Regions from separate parts of the Nocardia sp. NPDC055002 genome, predicted to be linked through region 1. Evidence: riboswitches for the same ligand, from Rfam matches in the RefSeq annotation. Region 1 holds a riboswitch; the other holds the start of a gene.
What was found. Region 1 has a riboswitch for cobalamin ahead of ACWF99_RS02570 (ABC transporter substrate-binding protein). Riboswitches for the same ligand answer to the same signal wherever they lie in the genome.
Positions count from the first base shown of each region.

Region 2: linked by a shared signal. The riboswitch ahead of metE (5-methyltetrahydropteroyltriglutamate--homocysteine S-methyltransferase) and the one ahead of ACWF99_RS02570 (ABC transporter substrate-binding protein) in region 1 are both predicted to bind cobalamin.

Region 1 covers NZ_JBSGWE010000001.1:535,996-539,401, reverse strand. Annotated here, with positions in the region: gene ACWF99_RS02585 (MarR family winged helix-turn-helix transcriptional regulator) at 1-190, shown strand, start outside; gene ACWF99_RS02580 (helix-turn-helix domain-containing protein) at 243-1,010, opposite strand; gene ACWF99_RS02575 (hypothetical protein) at 1,276-1,500, opposite strand; cobalamin riboswitch at 1,692-1,883, shown strand; gene ACWF99_RS02570 (ABC transporter substrate-binding protein) at 1,913-2,950, shown strand; gene ACWF99_RS02565 (FecCD family ABC transporter permease) at 2,947-3,406, shown strand, end outside.
Region 2 covers NZ_JBSGWE010000006.1:145,338-148,743, forward strand. Annotated here, with positions in the region: gene metE (5-methyltetrahydropteroyltriglutamate--homocysteine S-methyltransferase) at 1-1,537, opposite strand, end outside; cobalamin riboswitch at 1,675-1,860, opposite strand; gene ACWF99_RS24295 (pyruvate carboxylase) at 2,162-3,406, shown strand, end outside.

The DNA.
Region 1 (3,406 bases):
TGCCTACGCGGCCTTGACCGACGCCGGCATCCGCCGCCTCGAACAGGTCCTTCCCGACTACCTGGCCGCCCTCGAGCAATGGCTCACCGGCCTGCTGACCCCCACTCAACTCGACGGCTTGATCACCGGCCTGCGCGTGATCCGCGATGCCACGAACCCGGCGGCTATCGCTGTGTCCGACCAGTCGTGAGGCTGTCTCTTTGTCCGAATGGCGAGCCGGGTAGCTGATCGGCCCCCAGCTGTCAGGGTGCAGGTGTGGTTTCGAGGTCGAATCGGAACCCCGAGCGCAGGGCCGCCGTGGCGGACATCCCGAACATGCGGTGGAAGGTTTCGCTGAAATGGGAGGGTGTGGCGAACCCCGCGTCCGTCGCCGATCGGGTCAGATCGTGGCCGGCGGCGACGTCGCGCATCGCGTGCAGGACGCGGGCCCACTGCTGGTATCGGCGGAAAGTGGTCCCGTACTGCTGGACGAACAATCGCAGGAAGTGCGAGGTGGACAGGCCGAGATTCGCGGCGATCGGTTCGGCCCGGAACGCCCGATCCGGGTGTTGTCGGATCGCGGCCGCGACGCGCTCGATGCGCGGATCGATCTCGGCAGGGGGACCGGCGCCGGCCAGCGCCACGATCCGACCCGGGTCCGTGTCCGGTAGACGGCACTGCTCGACCAGTTCGCGCTCGCGAAGGTGGTCGAATCCGTAGGGGCCCTCGGTGGTCGCCATCTGTCCTTCGATGGCCGAGGCATGCGACCACAGGAGCAGGATCGGTTTATCGAGGGTGTTCACCCGGTGCACCGCGCGAGCCGGGGCGTACGCGCTACGAGTGAGGATCTCACCGTGGGTGGCGGTCTCGAGGACGAACGGCCCGTCGAGCCCGACGCTGAGTACCGCGACAGAGGTGGAATGCAGGTCGACGCCGAGTTCGGGCCCGATATACCCGGCATGACCCGGCCGGATCCAGACCACCGGTGACCGCGCCGGACCACGCGGTTTCGCAGGCGCACTGTCGGTCACACCTGCCAGCGTATCGGTGCGCCGCCCGTAACCGCGCCGGCTGATGTCGACCAGCATCGATGGCCGGACAGGAGCTGGTGAAAAGCAGGCGGGTCGGCTTCAGGGGAGTGAATGGTACCGGTTATACGGTGCCGACCCGCCTGCAATCCATTCGTCACCGGCAGGAGCACGGATGGGGTTCGTGAGCTGGATAGCCAAGTCCCGCAGCGCAACTCGTAGCAACGAGCACCGCAGGCCCGGCGGGCACCGGGTCTGCGGTGGGGGTTCAGGGCAGGGGGACCCAGGTGCCGAAGAACCAGAAACCGTGCTGCGGCGCGTCGTTTCGGTGATGCTCCGGCTGTTGCTGCGGCCGGTGCTCCTGACTCTGCTCGGGCCGCTGCTGGTCGTGCCCACCCGGATCCGCGCTCGCCACGCTCGCTGTCGCGCCGAGCACCCCGAGTGCCAGCGTGCTCGCCACCGCGGTCTTGGCCAGTGTCGATTTCATCCTCATGCGCGTTCCTCCTGATCTTCGATCTCACCGCCGAGATCGTCGGCCGGCCGAAGTGCTCGGCCGATAGCTGAATCTTCGCGGCGCAACCGTCGAGCCCGGTGGGACCCGGCTGGGAGTCGGCTGTGGATCGGATCCGGAGACCGCGCTCGAGCACAGGCCCCGGCGCCGACCCCTCGCTGAGGTCGACGTTGCTACAGTTCACCAGCCGTGGTGTTCGGGAAACCGGTGTAGAACCGGTGCGGCCCTCGCCACTGTGATCGGGAGTTGTGAATCGATTCGGACGACGTCTGTCATCCGGAGCCACTGGGGTCCTGCCCTGGGAAGGTGGATTCACCGCGCACTATCCCGTCAGCCAGGAGACCGGCCACGGCTACGCAGTACCCCATTCCACGAGGACCTGGAAGGCCGACTCTTGACCCGCTCTGTTTTCGCGCGCCTACGTTCCGGCGCGTTGCTCGCCTGCACGATTGTTGTCACCGGTTGTGGTGTGCAACCCCTCTCCGACGCGGGCGGCGCAGCTGCCGTCACCCGCGTGAACTGTGGGATCGACGTCGCCGTCGACGGCCCACCGCAGCGGATCTACGCGGCGTATCAGCCCTCGATCGAGATCGCGCACGCGCTCGGTGTCACCGATCGGCTGGTGGGGACAGCATTCCTGGACTCCGCCGTGCTCGCGGAATATGCCGGCGCGCAGGCGCGCTCGCCATACGTCGAGAAGCTGCCCAGTCGCGACGAACTGCTCGCCCAGCGACCCGACTTCGTCATGTCGGGTTTCAACGGGGTGTTCGCCTCCTCGGCGCAGAACAGCGTCGGTACCAGGGCAAGCCTGCACGAATTGGGTGTGCGCACCTGGGTGCTGAGTCCGCTGTGCCCGAGCGCCGACGGGCTCGCCGATGAGGCGATCGACCCCGATACCGTGCGCTTCGACAACGTGTACGCCGACCTGCGCGACCTCGGTGCCCTGTGGGGCACCTCCGAGCGCGCCGAAGAAGTTGTCACGCAGCTGAGTTCACGAATCGACGCGATCCGGGCCAAGGTCGGCAACGCCGGGAAGCCGCGGGTCGCGGTCGTCACCCCCAAAGACGACGGCTCCTACACCGTGGCAGGCGGCATCGACTTCATCACCCAGATCATCGAGGCCGCCGGTGGCGTGAATGCCTTCGCCGATCTCACCACGAAACGCAACGTGCCCGTCGGCGCGGAAGAGCTCATCGCCCGTGACCCCGACATCATCCTGACCAGTCTGTGCTGCAAGGCGACCTACACGCGCGCCGACGGTCAGCCCCAGGTCGACAAGATCGTCGCAAACCCGGCGTTCGCGAATCTGGCGGCCGTGCGGAATGCGACTGTGCACCCGTTCCTGTTCGCCGACCGGGCGGCAGGGGTGCGGATCGCGCACTCGACCGAACTGGTCGCCGCCCTGATTCATCCCGAGCTGTTCCGGCGGTGACGCGCACCGCTCGCGGCGCCGGTCCGATGGTGGCCGGTGCCGCGCTGGTGGCTGTCTGCGTCGCGTCCATCCTGATCGGCTCGCACCCGCTCACCCTCGACCAGGCCGTGGTCGCGTTCACCGATTTCCAGGGGACCGACACCGACCGGGTCGTGCGCTACATCAGGCTGCCCAGAACTGTCGCGGGACTCCTCGCCGGTGTCGCGTTGGCGCTGGCGGGCGCGGTGATGCAGGGGCTCACCCGCAACCCGCTTGCCGGGCCCAGCCTGCTCGGCGTCAACGCTGGTGCGTCCCTGGCGATCGTGATCGCGATGGGTGCGTTCGGCCTCACGGCGACGGGCGGATTCATCTGGTTCGGCTTCCTCGGTGCCGCGGTCGCCGCGGCGTTCGTCTACACGCTGGGATCGTTGGGATTCGGTGGCGCGACACCGGTGAAGCTGGCGCTCGCGGGCGCTG
Region 2 (3,406 bases), on a different contig from region 1:
AGCCCGCCTCGGTGACGGCGAAACCGTCGAGCAGTTCGGCGAAGTACTGCACCATGTCGTTGCGTTCGGGTTCACCGTGCACCAGCACGTCGAGACCGAGCTTCTCCTGCAGGGTGATCACGTCGGCGATCTCGGCCCGCATCCGCCGCACGTACTCGGCGTGGTCGATCTCGCCCTTGCGCAGCGCGGCACGGGCCAGCCGGATGGTCGAGGTCTGCGGGTAGGAGCCGATGGTGGTGGTCGGCAGCACCGGCAGGTCGAGGTGATCGCGCTGCAGGGCGCGACGCTCGTCGGCGGGGGAGCGGGTCAGGTCGTTCTCGTCGAGCGCGGCCAGCCGGCCGCGGACCTGGTCGTTGTGCAGACGCGGATCGGTCCGGCGTGAGTCGGCGGCGGCGCGGGCCGTGGCCAGCTCGTCGGCGACGGCGTCGGCACCCGCGGTGAGGGCGGTGGCCAGGACGCGCACCTCGCCGACCTTCTCGGTGCCGAAGGCCAGCCACGAGCGCAGCCGTTCGTCCAGCCCGGTCTCCGGGGTCAGCGAATACGGCACGTGCAGCAGCGAGCACGAACTCGACACCGCCACCGCGTCGGCGCTGCCGAGCAGGTCGTCCAGGGTGCCGAGGGTGGCGTCGAGGTCGGCGCGCCAGATATTGCGGCCGTCGACCACACCCGCCACCACGAGCTTGCGGGACAGCGCGGGCAGTGCCGCGACCGCCGAGACGACGGCGCCCGCCGTGAAATCGAGAGCGATACCCTCGATTTCGGTGTCGGCCAGCGCCGCCAGTGCGGCATCGGGGTGCCCGAAGTAGGTGGCGACCAGGATCGCGGGGCGGTTCTGCGCGGCCGACAACGCACCGTAGGTCTGGCCGACCAGAGCGAGCTCCGCCTCCGTCAGGTCGGTGACCAGCACCGGCTCATCGATCTGTACCCACCGCGCGCCCGCGTCCGCCAGCTGGGCCAGCAGGTCGAGGTACAGCGGCACGAGCTCGGGCAGCCGCTCCAGCGCGGCGCCGTCGACGGCCTTGGCGAGCTTCAGGAAGGTGATCGGACCGATCACGACCGGCCGTGCGGGGACCCCGAGCTCGATCGCCTCGTCGAGTTCGGTCAGCAGCTTGCCCGGGTGCAGGGAAAAGGTGGTGGCCGCGTCGATTTCGGGCACCAGGTAGTGGTAGTTGGTGTCGAACCACTTGGTCATCTCCAGCGGAGCGACCGCGTCGGTGCCGCGCGCGGCCGCGAAATAGCGGTCGAGCGGATCGGCGATTGCGGCGACCCGCGCCGGCAGTGCGCCCAGCAGCTCCGCGGTGTCGAGCATTTGGTCGTAGTAGGAGAAGGTGCCCACCGGCACCGAATCCAATCCGGCCGCGGCGAGTTCGGTGAGCTGGGCGCGACGGAGCTGACGGCCGACCGCGTGCAGATGCGCGGCATCGGCGCGGCCCGCCCAGTAGGACTCGGTGGCGCGCTTGAGTTCCCGGTTCGGGCCCACTCGCGGTAGACCGAGAACCGTTGCGGTGAACGGGGTATGCGAAACAGTCACGGAGATTCTCCAGTGTCGTGCAGGGAGAGCCGCCGCCTTTTCGCGGGCACACGCCACACAGCCGACAGAGTCGCGAGAAGATACGACAGGTCGGCATCGGTGGTCCGCGCGCCCGATCCACGAGGCGGTGGCCGCCGGATACGGCGTATCCGGCACAGTCGGCAGGTCTTCGGACTCGCGGGCACCGGTCGTGTGATCGACCGACCTACTGGCCGTCGCTTCCCAGGCGTGCAGCCCAGTGCTGATGACGGCGGTCGTTCCTGCTCACCGCTGCGGGACAGTCCCGGATTCTCACCGGGTTCCCTCTCACCCGGTGCGGAACATGATCCGCACCCGGGTTTCGACGCTTACGCGGGAGGTCGGGGCTCCGACTCTTCCACCGCGCACGCGAACCAGCTGCCCGCTCAGCATAGGCCCTCGGCGGGGCCACGGGTCACCGCCCCATCCCGAACACGGCCGTGACCTGCGGTTGCGCCCACGCCGTCCGTGCGCACCGCGCACCGCTGCGCACGGTGAGATGTGACGGCCCGATGAACGCAACTTCGCAGGTAGGCGGGTGTGCGGTGTGAAGATTGCTGCGAAGCCACCTTGCGTGTCCGGCCCCGGCTCGTGGCCGGGTACCGTAGGCCAATGTTCTCGAAAGTCTTGGTCGCAAATCGTGGTGAGATCGCTATCCGTGCCTTCCGCGCGGCCTACGAACTCGGCATCGGAACGGTCGCGGTGTTCCCGTACGAGGATCGCAATTCCGTGCATCGCCTGAAGGCGGCCGAGTCCTATCAGATCGGCGAAGAGGGTCATCCCGTTCGCGCGTATCTGTCGATCGAGGCCATCATCGACGCAGCGGTGGCCGCCGGCGCCGACGCGATCTACCCCGGCTACGGCTTCCTGTCGGAGAACCCCGACCTCGCCGCGGCCTGTGCCGCCGCGGGCATCACCTTCATCGGCCCCACCGCCGAGATCCTGGAGATGGCGGGCAACAAGGCCACGGCCATCGCGGCGGCGAAGGCGGCCGGACTGCCGACCCTGAAGTCCAGCGAGCCCTCGGCCGATATCGACGAATTGCTCACCGCCTCGGCCGAACTCGAATACCCGATCTTCGTCAAGGCCGTCGCCGGTGGCGGTGGTCGTGGCATGCGCCGGGTGGCCGCACCCGAGCAGCTGCGTGAGTCGATCGAAGCCGCGTCGCGCGAAGCGGAGTCGGCGTTCGGCGATCCGACGGTGTTCCTCGAGCAGGCGGTGGTGAACCCGCGCCACATCGAGGTGCAGATCCTGGCCGACCAGCACGGCAATGTCATGCACCTGTTCGAGCGGGACTGTTCGCTGCAGCGTCGCCACCAGAAGGTGATCGAGCTCGCGCCCGCCCCGAACCTGTCACCGGAACTGCGCGAGCGTATCTGCGCCGACGCGGTGGCCTTCGCCCGTCAGATCGGCTACATCAACGCGGGCACCGTGGAGTTCCTCCTGGACGAGCGCGGCAACCACGTGTTCATCGAGATGAACCCGCGCATCCAGGTGGAGCACACGGTCACCGAGGAGATCACCGACGTCGACCTGGTGCAGTCGCAGCTGCGCATCGCGGCGGGCGAATCCCTCGCCGACCTGGGGCTGAGCCAGGAGACGGTGCAGATTCGCGGCGCCGCCCTGCAGTGCCGCATCACCACCGAGGACCCGGCCAACGGCTTCCGCCCCGACACCGGCCGCATCACCGCCTACCGCACCCCCGGCGGCGCGGGCATCCGCCTCGACGGCGGCGCGAACCTCGGCGCCGAGATCGGCGCCTACTTCGACTCGATGCTGGTGAAGCTCACCTGCCGTGGTCGTGACCTGCCCGCCGCCGCCGCGCGCGCTCAACGCGCACTGGCCGAATTCCGCATT